One region of the Vibrio artabrorum genome, then DNA from elsewhere that is predicted to be linked to it. Evidence: predicted binding sites of a transcription regulator. Region 1 holds the regulator's gene; the other holds the start of a gene.

Region 1 (7,397 bases):
TGGCATCCCATTCAATACATGAGGAATGTTGCCACAAATCACATTTTTCAGGACTAAACCATGGTGGTTATAAAACATAATCGAGGCCACACCACCCGGTTTTAGTTGTTCAAGCAATAAATCAAGCGCCTCTTTCGGGTTGGCTAGCCACTCCATCACGGCGTGAAACATCACCAAATCGACTTGATCATCGAGATGTTCTGCGACTTTTTGCACCGGAGAATGGATAAACCGATATTGTGTTAGTAAACCCGCTTCTGTAATTCCTTCTTGCGCTAGTTTAAGCATCTCAGAAGAGAGATCACATAAAGAAACATTATGCCCAAGTGCGGCGATTCTTTGCGACATCTGTGCAAGTCCGCCCCCGGCATCAAGAACATGCAGCGGTGAAGGACAGCCTTCTAATTGGGTTAAAGCTTGTTCTAAATCTTCCCAAACGATGCTCTGACGGATCTCTCCTTTGTCAGACCCGTAAATATTTTTTGCAAATTTGTGGGCAATATCGTCGAAATTACGGTCTTCAGTCACGGCTACTTGAGTTATTATGTCCTATCATGCCTGCTATTCTGTCACAGGAATTTCAGGAATAAAGAGGCGATGTCTCTTTTTACTACTAAGTGATGTTTTTTCGGACTATTCGGATATGTTTGAGCTGAAAAAAGTAGTGTCTTCGTTATTGATGCCACTACCAGCAATGTTAATTCTCGCTTTTCTGGGTTTAGCCCTAGTGATGTTTACTACCAAAAGGAAGACCGGTTGCCTAGTTACCCTTTCAGCCCTTTGTGGTATTTTCCTGATCGCTTTCCAGCCAGTTTCTAGTCAACTTTTAATGCCCATGGAAAGGCAACACACCGCATTTTTACCTATCGATGATACCGTCGATTACGTTATGGTTCTCGGAAGTGGTCACGTCGTCGACGATCAAATACCGCCAACGTCAGAGCTTAGCCGTACCGGTTTGATGCGTTTAACGGAAGGGATTCGTATTCTACGACTTTACCCAGGAGCCAAACTCATTCTCTCTGGCTACGGGGGGGGTACGGAAGTCAGTAATGCAAGAATGATGGCCAAAGTCGCCTTATCACTCGGCGTGTCAAAACCCGATATCATTTTACTTGAAACCGCAAAAGACACCTGGGAAGAAGCTCGTCAAGCCGCCGCATTTGTTAAAAATAAAAAGATGATTTTAGTCACGTCTGCTAGCCACATGAGCCGTGCACTGAATGAGTTTCATAATGCCGGCATCAACCCATTACCGGCACCCACCAACTACCTTGCACAAGAAGGCATTGTTGAACCTTGGAATAAATACATGCCAAAGGCGCTCTACCTTGAGCAAACTGAACGTTACTGGCACGAAAGAATGGGGTTAATTTGGCAAGGTCTACGCGATTGGCTAGACACCAGTAATAACCATTCAGAAGAGCCTGTTGTTATCCCTACACCTTCTATCTTAGAAGACGATGATGTTACCGCGGCCCTGCCATAAAGCTTTCTCACTTGGTCATGGACTTTGGGAAAGCAATAAGTGAATGACTGAAAAAAATGAGCCGTTATAAAAAAAGCCGAGACATATACTCTGTCTCGGCTTTTTTACGCTTATTGTCTCGTTGCTGATTAATTGTCTCGTTACTGATTAAACGCCACTAAAAACTTTAATCACCGGCGAACATGTAACCTTCACCATGCACCGTTACAAAAATTTGTGGATTCTTAGGGTCAAACTCCATTTTGGCACGCATGCGACGAATCAGTACGTCGATGGTACGATCATTAGGCGCATCCACTCGGTGGCTGATCATGTTCAGAATACGTTCGCGACTTAATACCTGATTAGGGTAAGAAGATAGTGCGACGAGTAACTCATACTCGGCCTTAGTTAATTTCACCGGTTCGCCATTTTTGCTCAGCGCTCGGCGAGGAATATCAAACGTCCATTCACCGAAACGAACAACGGATTCATTGTCATCTTGCTCTTCGTGCCCCGTCGCCGTTTTGCGAGCGGCAGCAATACGCCAAAGTAAGTTTTTAACTCGAACCAACAGTTCGCGTAGTTCAAAGGGTTTAGTCACATAGTCGTCTGCACCCATTTCAAGGCCTACGATTTTGTCGATGCTATCCGTACGCCCAGTAACTAAAATAATTCCAATGTCTGATTGACTGCGTAATTCGCGAGTTAGCATCAATCCATCTTCACCGGGTAAATTGATGTCGAGCATAATGAGGTCAACGCTGTTTTCTTTCAAAACGTTTCTCATTTGAGCACCGCTCTCTGCTTCACTCACGGTGTAACCTTCATTCTGGAAATATCCAACCAGTTTACTGCGGGTTACCACATCATCTTCAACGACCAATACGTGATAGCTCATCTACACCACTTTTCTTATTTAATAGTTTCATTGACTATTCTATTCATAACTAGTAACAATTCTAGTCGTACAGAAGATAAAAGCCAGAAAGATGATTTTTTTTTGATACAAGACAATCTTAAACCTTGCTATTTATCGCTCATCGCAATTCAATATAGGCATTATTGCTAGCGAGTGACGTTGTACTCTACAAATATCACGGTTAGTTAGCCTTCGTAGCCAAGCAATACGAAAGACGATATTAGGATTAATCAAATGAAAGATACGAAAGCGTTCAACGAACAAAGAGCAGAAATATATTGGTGGCTATCAAGCTTATTCGCTAAAGAACTCACTCAAGAAGAGCTTGATCACTATCATTCTGTCGAAATTCGTTCCTTTCTGACTGGTTTAGGGGAAAATGAAACACTTAAGCCAGCAATCGACAGCTTGGTAGACGCGCTCAACCGTTTACAAACTCGTGAAGATGCACAGTTAGAGCTAGCAGCTGACTTCTGTGATCTATTTTTAAAAACGGATAAGCATGGCGCCCTTCCTTACGCTTCAATGTATATCGGTGAGACGGGGTTATTAAACGATAAACCTGCAAAAGATATGGAAGAGATCATGGCGAAACACAATTTAGTCGTGAATCAAGATCTCAAAGAACCAGCAGATCACATTGCCATCGAACTCGACTTTCTTGGCAACCTGATCATCCGCTCTAACGACACTGAGTGTGAGGATGAGCTAGAGAAATCGTTTGCTAGTCAGCAGCAATTTATCGAACAAACACTGCTGACTTGGTTACCAAAGTTCAATGCAAAATGTCACGACATCGATTCATTCGGTTTCTATGCATCGGTTTCATCCCTACTTGTTGCTTTCTGTAACCTAGACACTCTATATTTGGCGGGTGAATAAACGGGCAGTATGACTCGGTCAATAAATTCAGATAATGTGACAATTCACCCGGATTTCTGGGTGAATTTTGTTGCGAGTAATTTCTAGTCAGTTTAAAATTGTGACCGCAAACGATAAAATATGAAATGCTCACGAAATGCTATGCTTATAAAAATTCAGAGCATTTTAGTGTTAAGACAAGCCGCTCAATAGCGGTTTTTTGTTTTTTAGCACTTAGTACCCAAAGAGCCCTACAACTATAAGCTCTTAATTAGGTAGCTTAACGGCTACTTCATCCCATACTTGGGAAAGTAGCTTCTAATAGGATAAAACCATGGCCACTATAAAAGACGTCGCTCGCTTAGCCGGCGTATCGACAACGACCGTATCTCATGTAATCAACAAAACACGTTTTGTTGCAGAAGCAACTCAAGAGAAAGTCAATCAAGCCGTAGACGAATTAAACTACGCACCAAGTGCTGTCGCACGGAGTTTAAAGTGCAATACAACACGCACTATTGGTATGTTAGTAACGCAATCAACGAACCTGTTCTTCTCTGAAGTTATCGATGGTGTTGAGAGCTACTGCTATCGTCAAGGTTACACTTTGATATTGTGTAACACCGGCGGTATCTATGAGAAGCAACGAGACTACATTCGAATGCTTGCAGAGAAACGTGTCGATGGCATCTTGGTGATGTGTTCTGACTTAACAGAAGAGCTAAGAGAGATGTTGGACCGTCACGCTGATATCCCTAAAGTGGTGATGGACTGGGGGCCTGAAAGCTCTCAAGCCGATAAAATTATCGATAACTCTGAAGAAGGTGGCTACCTAGCGACAAAATACCTAATTGATCGCGGTCACACTGACATAGCTTGTTTAAGCGGCCACTTAGACAAAGCGGCCTGTATTGAACGCATCGCTGGTTACAAACGTGCGCTCAATGAAGCACAGATTTCTGCTGATGACAGCATGATCATTGAAGGTAACTTCGAATGTGATACTGCCGTTCTCGCGGCAGATAAAATCATCGAAATGAAAAAACGTCCAACAGCCGTATTCTGCTTTAACGATACAATGGCTCTTGGCTTAATGAGCCGACTACAAGAAAAAGGAATTCGTATTCCTGAAGATATCTCTGTCATCGGTTACGACAACATCGAACTGGCTGAGTACTTCTCTCCACCGTTGACTACGGTTCACCAACCGAAGCGTCGTGTTGGTAAAAATGCATTTGAAATTTTATTAGAACGCATTAAAGATAAAGACCATGAAAAACGTGTGTTCGAAATGCACCCTGAAATTGTTGAGCGAAGCACCGTTAAAACGTTAAATTAATGGTTATATTCTCATCTAATCGTGCGCTCCTTTGGGGGCGCCTTTTTATCAACACAAAAACCTAACTTAGATGCATATAAGAAAGAAGATTAATTGAAGCAGTATCACACTTTTGAATAGCAAGTGTGAGCTTCATTCAACAAAAACTTTATTCTATTTAATCAGTCACGCACAGGGCAAATCACTCGAAAGAGTGAGACGCAAAGCTTCCGGCCTAAACCACTCGTTGGTATGGTAGCGGGGCTACCGATGGCAAAATGCAGTAGTTGCTAATAATTTAGTAATTTACGGCTTATTGACAATTTAGTTGCAACATTTTGCTAATCTCTCGGACCTGCTTATTTGGTGGCGTAGTTCAAATACACCGAGATGAATAACATGGATAAACCGATACTAAAGGACTCAATGAAGTTGTTTGAGCCCTTAGGAAAAATAAAATCACGCTCAATGTTTGGTGGCTTCGGGCTTTTCGCTGATAACACCATGTTTGCCCTAGTGGTAAATGACCAATTGCATATACGAGCAGACAAAAGCACAACGAATCAATTCGAGCAGCAAGGATTTCAGCCTTACGTCTACAAAAAACGAGGGTTCCCTGTTGTTACCAAATATTTCGCTTTGCCCGAGAGCCTATGGCAAGATCAAAAGGAAATTTTGCAACTGGCCAGTGCTTCTTTAGGGTATGCTAAAAATGAAAAAGCTCAGCAATCCTCAGCTAAGCCAACTCGATTAAAAGATCTTCCTAACCTCAGACTCGCGACTGAGCGTATGTTAAAAAAGGCTGGGATAGAATCTGTAGAACATTTATATGAATCAGGCTCTGTAAACGCATTTAACGCCATCAAAGAATCACACGCCTCTTCTGTCAGTATCGAACTGCTTTGGGCGCTAGAAGGTGCTATCAATGGCACACACTGGTCTGTGATACCTCAACAGCGTCGCGAAGAGCTGAGCAATCGAGTTAATTAACATTATCACCCTATGACTAAGCCGCATTTTTGCGGCTTTTTTTATATGTGCTGAAAGTTAATTGACGTTTTGCCTGTCTATACTCAAGTGATGCATTAAAAATTATAGGAAATCGCAATGAGTAAAAAAGTCATATTGGGTCTGGCATTGATCGCCACTATCCTTTTGTTAGGTCTTAACTTTAGCCAATACCTAACACTTGAGAATGCCAAAGATCAACAAGCCGTTTTAAATGACTACATTGATAGCAATTTCATTGCCGCCGCCGCAACCTATTTTGTCGTATATATCATGATTACCGCTTTCTCGATTCCAGGGGCTGCTGTCGTGACGCTGTTAGGGGCTGCGTTGTTTGGATTCTGGAACAGTTTGCTATTGGTGTCTTTCGCGAGTGCCATTGGGGCGACTCTCGCTTTTCTCAGTAGCCGATACCTCTTACAAGACTGGATACAAAGCAAATTTGCTGACAAATTAGTCACGATAAACAAAGGCATTGAAAAAGACGGGTCATTCTACTTATTTTCGCTCCGTTTAATTCCTGTCTTCCCATTTTTTATTATTAACTTATTAATGGGCTTAACACCAATGTCGATCACGCGTTATTACCTGACGAGCCAAATTGGGATGTTACCAGGCACTGCTGTTTTCTTAAATGCTGGAACTCAACTGGCAGAAATCGACTCACTGTCGGGGATTGTTTCACCTTCGGTACTATTGTCGTTTATCTTGCTGGGTGTATTCCCAATAATTGCTAAATGGTTGATGAACAAGTTTCGTTCTGCCCCTGTCGCCGGATAAGGTCTATTTCCATGAAAATCTTTAGTGCATCGAATCCGACAGAAGCTCATATCATTTGTGGGTTACTAGAAAGCGAAAATATTGCGTGTGAAGTCCGAGGAGAAGGGTTATTTGGTTTAAAGGGAGAAATCCCTTTCACAGAAGATACAGACCCTTACGTTTGGCTATGTGAGCCAGAAATGACCGACAAAGCACGTTTAATTGTTAGTGAATACCAAAAGCAGCAAGATTCCATCATCTATGAAGAATGGCGTTGCAGAAAGTGTCATGAAATCAATGAGGCTCAATTCGGGTCTTGTTGGCAATGTGGTACCGCCTCTCCTGAATAGAAACTATTCATTACAGCTAAAATCCATCTGACAAAAAAGCGGGGCTCAAAAAATGGGAAGCTAATGTTCACCTCCCATTTTTTCGGCGTTCACGTTGAGCTTGTTGTCGCCGTTACTTTGAGGCATATGGCGAATGTAAATCGCTTTTTAAGATTTACTGCAGTTGCTTTTGAATAAAGGCAATCGAACGTTGGTTAAACTCTTCAGGGTTTTCCACGTTGCATACGTGTCCGCAATTCGCTATTTCGACCAACTCACTCGCCTCATGTGCTTCCACCATTTCTTTTACAGGCTTAATGAACATGTAATCGCGCTCTCCCATCAAATAAAGAGTTGGGATCGGTAATTCTCTATCTTTAAAGTACTTCATAAGAGGGTTCACATCAGCGGTTAGAATAAACCAGCGTTTAAACTCTTTTTGACACAATTTTTTGGCTTCGCGGATAAATAGATGACGCGACTCTTTCTGGTTTTTTTGTGGCATGACAACATAAGCAAAAAGGCGGTATAACCACATGTATGGAATGATGTGCTTGCTTAAGTTACCCAGCTTTATCAATACTTGAGAGCGAGTATTGAGCTTTGTCACCGCCCCACCGAGCACCATAGAACGCACCCGCCCTGCGGCTAACTCTGCAACATTACGAACAATAATGGTCCCCAACGACATGCCCACGAAATGCGCTGAACGGATTTTTAGATGATCAAGGA
Region 2 (7,397 bases), 350 kb from region 1:
GAGATTCACATTAAGATCATTCACATTGTGATTCAGCTTGTCGAAAAAGAGATGGAATTATAGTTTACAGATATTGGAGCTCAGTTTTGGCTCCATTGGTTTTGATAGGGAGTAGATGAAACCATGTGTGAATTGCTCGGTATGAGCGCGAATGTGCCAACTGATATTTGTTTTAGCTTTACTGGCTTGATGCAGCGTGGAGGCAATACTGGCCCGCATCGCGATGGTTGGGGGATTACCTTCTATGAGGGAAAGGGTTTTCGTACGTTTAAAGATCCTAACCCGAGTTGTGAATCTAAGATCGCTGAGTTGGTTCAAAACTACCCAATTAAAAGCCAAGCTGTTGTCAGTCATATCCGTCAAGCTAACCGTGGTGGTGTTAATCTAGAAAATACACATCCTTTTACCCGTGAGTTGTGGGGGCGGTATTGGACCTTTGCGCACAATGGTCAACTAACGGATTACGATGAGCTGATTAGTGGCCGCTTTAGGCCGGTTGGTGAGACAGACAGTGAGCTCTCTTTCTGTTGGTTGTTGAAACAGTTAGAAGAGCGTTTTCCAGAGCCTCCTCAAGATAAGGAAGGCATGTTTCGCTTTGTGGCTGAGTGTTGTGACAAACTGCGAGAGAAAGGGGTTTTCAACATGCTATTGAGCGATGGTGAGTATGTGATGACGTACTGTACGAACCATTTGTACTGGATAACAAGACGTGCACCTTTTGGTAATGCGAGCCTGATTGATGAAGATGTTGAGATTAATTTCCAAGAAGAGACTACGCCAAATGATGTGGTTACCGTGGTGGCGACTCAACCTCTAACAGCGAATGAAGCGTGGTTTAGAATGAAACCGGGTGAATACGCACTGTTTCATTTTGGTGAGTTAATTGGCAGTAACCACCAAGGATTGGAAGATGTTGCTTATGCACCTAAAAAGGTTGCAAGCCAAGCACCAACTGAGCCATTGAGCTAAACGTTCCGAATAGTATCACTGTTGAACCGAACAAAAGAGAGGCCGCTTAGTGAACCAATAAGTCAGTAAGCGGCCTTTTTGTTTGCTGATTTTAGAGGGCTTGCTCTTCAGTGATTGACTTTGTGAGTACAGCTAGACGAATTATTCTTCTGCGTAACCGTGCTTGCCTAATGCTTTACCGTCTAAGATAGCTTGCCCATTAACCATGGATAAACGCTCCTCTACGAACCACTTGCAGACCATAGGGTAAATGCAGTGCTCTTGGGTAAGCACTCGGCTTGCTAGCATATCAGCATCATCACCTTCAAATACCGGAACCTTAGCTTGTAAGATCACAGGGCCACCATCGAGTTCTTCGGTGACAAAATGGACGCTAGTTCCGTGCTCTTTATCTTGTGCATCAATAGCGCGCTGGTGGGTATCTAAACCTGGATATTTGGGTAGCAGGGAAGGGTGGATATTGATCATTTTACCCGCGTAATGGCGAACAAATTCCGAACTTAGAATGCGCATGTAGCCCGCGAGTACGATTAAATCAGGTTGATAAGCATCAATTTTAGTCATCAACTCATGATCGAACTCTTCACGTGAACCAAAGTCTTTTGGATTGACTGAATGTGCGTCAACAGCGGCGGTTTTTGCTCGCTCTAATCCAAAAGCCTCAGCTTTATTTGAGAAGACAGCTTTGACTGACGCACGAATCATATTGCTATCGCAGGCATTCAAAATAGCCTGTAAGTTACTTCCGTTTCCTGAGACTAAAACGACGATGTTTTTCTTAGGTTGACTGTTATTCATAGAGTGGCTGTTCTTCATAGGGTGGGTCATGCAATTGGTTTACAGGGGAATTTACAATGTACCTACATAAACTAAGGTTTTCTGCGGGCTAAATAGCAAAATGAGGACCATTAGGTCCTCATTGATTAACTCAGTAAGCGAACGCGTCACTTATTTGATTTCAACTTGCTCTTCGCCAGCTTCAGCGTTAGCAATTTCACCGATAACCCAAGCGTTTTCGCCTTCAGCTTTCAGCAGTTCAACCGCTGCGTCAGCTTGATCTTTCGGTAGCGCAACTACTAGGCCTACACCACAGTTGAAAGTGCGGTACATTTCAAATGTCTCCACGTTACCTTTCTCTTGTAGCCACTTAAAGATAGCAGGCCATTCCCAGCTCTTGCCATCAATGACGGCTTTAGTGCCTTCAGGAAGTACGCGTGGGATATTTTCCCAGAAACCACCACCGGTGATGTGCGAGATAGCATGAATGTCATGCTCTGCAATCATTTTAAGTGCCGATTTGATGTAAATCTTAGTGGGTTCTAGTAGGTGCTCACCGATAGTGCGACCTTCTAGTTCTTCACTCTTATCAGCACCAGAAACTTCTAGGACTTTACGAATTAAAGAGTAACCGTTTGAGTGTGGACCGCTTGAGCCAACAGCGATAAGGGCGTCGCCTGCTGCTACTTTAGTGCCGTCAATGATGTCCGCTTTTTCGACAACACCCACACAGAAGCCAGCTACATCGTAGTCGTCGCCTTCGTACATGCCTGGCATTTCAGCCGTTTCACCACCGATGAGTGCACAGCCAGCTTGAACACAGCCTTCAGCAATACCAGAAACAACGTCTGCTGCTGTATCGACATCTAGCTTACCTGTTGCGTAGTAGTCTAGGAAGAATAGCGGCTCACCACCTTGAACGATTAAGTCGTTCACACACATTGCCACTAGGTCGATACCAATGGTGTCGTGTTTTTTCAGATCCAAAGCAAGGCGAAGTTTAGTACCAACACCATCAGTACCTGAAACAAGTACCGGCTCTTTGTATTTCGTTGGAAGTTCACATAGGGCGCCAAAGCCACCAATACCGCCCATTACTTCAGGGCGACGAGTGCGTTTAACAGCACCTTTGATACGGTCAACTAGTGCATTACCTGCGTCGATATCAACACCAGCGTCTTTGTAGCTTAGAGAAGAAGTATTACCACTCACGGGATAGTCCTCGAACTTAAGTTGGATGTGAAAACGGCGCTATTCTAACAGGGCTTGATTACCAAGAGCAAACGTTTGCGCGGTTTTTTTTATTAGAATAAAGATTCTGAAATACCCCCACAGTTCGTGTATAATCTACAGGTTTGTTTAAATATTGCCGGAGTTGGAAATGAAAGTTGTTGAAGTGAAACACCCGCTAGTAAAACATAAAATTGGCCTGATGCGTGAAGGTGACATTAGCACTAAGCGTTTTCGTGAGCTAGCGACAGAAGTGGGTAGCCTTCTAACATACGAAGCGACATCAGACTTTGAAACTGAGCGTGTAACGATTAACGGTTGGAACGGTCCTGTAGAAGTTGACCAAATTAAAGGTAAAAAAGTAACGGTAGTGCCAATCCTACGTGCTGGTCTAGGCATGATGGATGGCGTTCTTGAGCACATCCCAAGTGCACGTATCAGCGTTGTTGGTATCTACCGAGACGAAGAAACGCTGGAGCCGGTACCGTACTTCAATAAGCTTGCATCTAACATCGATGAGCGTATTGCTCTAGTGGTAGACCCAATGCTTGCAACAGGCGGTTCTATGATCGCGACGATCGACCTGTTGAAAGAGAAAGGTTGTAAGCACTTTAAGATTCTTGTGCTTGTTGCTGCTCCTGAAGGTATCGCTGCTCTAGAAAAAGCGCACCCAGATGTTGAGTTGTACACTGCTGCAATCGATGAGAAGCTAAACGACAAGGGCTACATTGTTCCTGGTCTTGGCGATGCGGGTGATAAGATCTTTGGTACTAAGTAATTCGGTTCGGTTTAAGTTAATTTAAAGAGTGATTTAAACTTAACTGGACCTGCTATCAATAAAAGGGAGAGCATTCGATGCTCTCCCTTTTTTGATCTTGTTTGATTATGATTCTTTTGAATCTAGCCTTACCGACTCATTAATCGATTTGAGCTTTGTCTACTACTGTGTTGTCGCCTAATTCTTCTGGAAGGACTAGGTTAAGTAGAATTGCCACGATACCACATAAGCTTACGCCTTGAAGGCTAAAGTCGCCGATGCCAAATGCCATGCCGCCAATACCGAAGACTAACGTAATGCCCACAATCACCAGGTTGCGTGATTTGTGTAGGTTAACGTTGTTCTGAATTAGGGTGTTCAGGCCTACCGTTGCGATAGAACCAAACAGAAGAATCATGATGCCGCCCATCACTGAAACTGGAATTGTTTGAAGCAGGGCTCCGAGCTTACCGACTAACGCAAGAACGATTGCCGTCACTGCTGCCCACGTCATGATCACCGGATTGAATGCTTTAGTCAGCATTACCGCGCCGGTTACTTCACTGTAGGTTGTGTTTGGTGGAGCGCCCAGCATCGAAGCCGCAATGGTTGCTACACCATCGCCAGTAATTGTGCGGTGTAGGCCCGGTTTTTTAAGGTAGTCTTTACCGGTTACGTTAGAGATAGCAAGCATGTCGCCAACGTGCTCAACGGCTGGAGCGATTGCAACAAACACCATGAAGAAAATCGCGTTGATGTTGAATTCTGGTGCGGTGAAGTTGGGCAGAGCTAACCAAGACGCTTGAGCCACTGGCGTGAAGTCGACCACGCCATAGAATAAGCTTGTCAGGTAACCGGCGACGATCCCACCGAAGATAGGCAGCAGTTTAAGGAAGCCTTTTGAGAACACACTGATGATAATGGTCACTATCAGTGAAATAGAAGAGATCCACAGTGCAGCGTCAGCATCGATAAGTTGAACGGCACCGTCCCCTGTTTTTCCCAATGCCATGTTAACTGCAACAGGGGCAAGGCCTAAACCGATCACCATGATCACAGGGCCAACCACCACGGGTGGAAGTAATTTATGGATGAAAGCAACACCGCGAACTTTGATCAATGCCCCCATCAAAACATACACAACACCGGATGCCATTAAACCGCCCATGGTTGCACCTACACCCCAAGTTTGAATACCAAACATAATAGGGGCGATAAATGCAAAAGAAGAGGCTAAGAAGATTGGCACAGAGCGGCGTGTAATAAGTTGGAATAAAAGAGTACCGATACCTGCGCCAAAGAGTGCTACGTTGGGATCGAGCCCGGTTAGCAGTGGCACTAATACAAGCGCACCAAAAGCAACAAACAGCATTTGTGCACCTTGCAAAGCATTTTTCATGTTATGTCCTTAACAATGATCGTGATATGAAAAGTAAAATTCGCGAGATTCTATCATTTGGCAATCGATTGCCACACCAAGTAGATCAAATTTATTTGTCTTAATGATGTTTACCGCCATCATGATTAGAAAAGTCCACGTTAAATAAGCGGACGATTTATGATCGTTAGTGGGTAATTTATGGTTATTAAGCTCTGTGAGTTCTAACAACCTTGCCCCTCAATCCATAGTTGCTTATCATCAAGGCACACGATTTGAATATTAGGATCAGTATGCGCTTTATAGCATTGTTGTTAATGGCACTATCAGCCTCTCCGAGTTATGCATTGACTAAAGTCGATATTTTTGGTGCTGAGGTAGTGATTAACGCTGAAGACAAACAGCCAGAACAAGTGGCAAGAATGACGGGTATGGAGCAGGTATTAATACGTGCGACTGGCCAAACCGATGTCGCTTCGAATGAGACGATTAAAAAGGCGATGCGTAACAGTGCGCAGTACCTGTCTCAAATGAGTTTTGGTGAAAGCCATGCTCAAGAAACGCTGCGTATGCGTTTTAATGGTGCTCAAATCCGATCTTTATTGACTCAAGCTCAGTTACCGTATTGGCCTGATACTCGCTCGAACATTCTTGTTTGGCTCGTAGAAGAAGGCCATTACGACAAGAATATTGTTTGGGAACACTCTAAATCACAACTGGCCTCAGGTTTACAAGCGTACGCAAAGGAGCGAGGTTTACCACTGACGCTTCCTATTGGCGATTTTGACGATATTACGGGTATTGCGACTTCTGATTTATGGGGCAGCTTTATCACACCGATCAGTAAAGCGAGTCTGCGTTACCCTGTTGATGCCGTGTTGGTGATAAAGGCTCAACCTTCAGGTTTACGTTGGGCTCTATATGATCAAAAGCCGAGTCAATTGACGAGCGCTCCAACATCGCCAGTGAGTGGTTCTTTGTCGGGTAACAGCGCAACGATGTCTAAGAAGTTAGTCGACCAAATCAGTAACTACTACTCAGCTAAAAGTGCTGTGACGGTAGCGAGTGAGTCATCAGAATCGATTTTAACCCAGTTTATTAGCCTGAATAATGCTCAGGATTTCTTCCAATTGGAGAACGCACTTAAGCGTCTAAACTCGGTGGCAAGCCTCGATATTCTGAAGATTCAAAACAACGAAGTGACTTTCCGAATCCACTTATTGTCGACTCAACAAGAGTTTGAGCAGGAAGTTGCAAGAATTCGTCAGCTTGCCAAGGTTGAAGAGCCTTACATTGAACCTGAAGTGAGTCCTGAATTTGAATCGCAAGACAACACTATGTCTGTCGGTGATGCTCCCGAGTCGGCTGTTGCAGTGAAAGCGGAAGAGGGTGTAAGTGATTCAAGCGTGCAAGTGATTAAGAGCAATGAGGTATCAACGGATACTGTTCTCACAAACACGCCTGACACAACGTTAGCGGAATCTAGCTCGGAAGATTTAACCACCACAGCGCCAATGGATGCTAAGCCAAGTCTCGTATACGAATGGGTTCGCTAGTACTGCTCTGTTTGATATGACATCATGAAAAAGCCCTGCTAGAGCAATCTTGCAGGGCTTTTTGTTACCATCTCAGAACAATAACATCCAATCAATTATTATTGCTCGAACTTAGCTTTTTCTTTCTTTTCTACTTCAGAAAGGCGCTTCAGTTTAATCCCTAACTCTTTGGCTCTAAAGCGAGTAAATAAAATGTTGCCCACGAAGCCTAGAGTGGTTAAAAGCAGTTCTACTGCCGCTAATAGGCGCTCTCCACCGTCGACATATAAGAGAGTGAATGCGTGTAGGAAGTAGAGCATCAAGACGAAATTCGCCCAAGCGTGCGTATAAGGTTTACCTGCTAAAATGCCCGGTAATGGCAGTAACAGCGGGATAGCCCAAGCAATCGCCAGCGTGACATTACTGAGATGAGGGTGCGGTGAAAGCGTCATCTGCCAAGCCACCACCCAGAATAGAAGCGACAAGTTGCCCGCTAAAGCAAGGTAGCGAAAGAGTTTGGTTTTGGGAGACATCGCCGTTTCTGGCATATACATCATTGAGAAATTCCCTTCTGATTTATTGCGATGCGCGCTAGGCGTTTACCTAGATTTTGCGCCAACTCAATCTCTTCTTTGCTAAGCGAAGCGCTTTCTCCAGTACTGCTTGCACCATAAGGCGTACCACCGGTTTGCGTGGTGTGCAGTGCAGGTTCTGAGTAGGGGATGCCCACGACTAACATGCCGTGATGAAG

What was found. The regulator PurR, encoded in region 1, represses purine synthesis genes. The targets are predictions, from matches to a motif close to TNANGNAAACGTTTNCNTNA.
Region 2: a site for PurR is predicted at 3,022-3,041, ahead of purM (phosphoribosylformylglycinamidine cyclo-ligase). Genes of this name have one in related genera too.

What each region holds. Positions count from the first base shown of each region.
Region 1 is NZ_AP025458.1:1,867,686-1,875,082, forward strand. Features, by position in the region: gene cmoM (tRNA uridine 5-oxyacetic acid(34) methyltransferase CmoM) at 1-528, opposite strand, end outside; gene elyC (envelope biogenesis factor ElyC) at 644-1,489, shown strand; gene torR (two-component system response regulator TorR) at 1,656-2,369, opposite strand; gene torD (molecular chaperone TorD) at 2,625-3,272, shown strand; gene purR (HTH-type transcriptional repressor PurR) at 3,586-4,590, shown strand; cyclic di-GMP riboswitch class I at 4,756-4,841, shown strand; gene OCU36_RS08410 (TfoX/Sxy family DNA transformation protein) at 4,969-5,559, shown strand; partial or broken gene OCU36_RS08415 (TVP38/TMEM64 family protein) at 5,572-6,357, shown strand; gene OCU36_RS08420 (putative signal transducing protein) at 6,369-6,686, shown strand; gene OCU36_RS08425 (alpha/beta fold hydrolase) at 6,841-7,397, opposite strand, start outside.
Region 2 is NZ_AP025458.1:2,221,975-2,229,371, reverse strand. Features, by position in the region: gene lpcA (D-sedoheptulose 7-phosphate isomerase) at 1-63, shown strand, start outside; gene OCU36_RS09940 (class II glutamine amidotransferase) at 124-969, shown strand; gene purN (phosphoribosylglycinamide formyltransferase) at 1,111-1,797, opposite strand; gene purM (phosphoribosylformylglycinamidine cyclo-ligase) at 1,918-2,958, opposite strand; gene upp (uracil phosphoribosyltransferase) at 3,128-3,754, shown strand; gene OCU36_RS09920 (uracil-xanthine permease family protein) at 3,894-5,132, opposite strand; gene OCU36_RS09915 (DUF2066 domain-containing protein) at 5,405-6,667, shown strand; gene OCU36_RS09910 (DUF2069 domain-containing protein) at 6,766-7,203, opposite strand; gene wrbA (NAD(P)H:quinone oxidoreductase) at 7,200-7,397, opposite strand, start outside.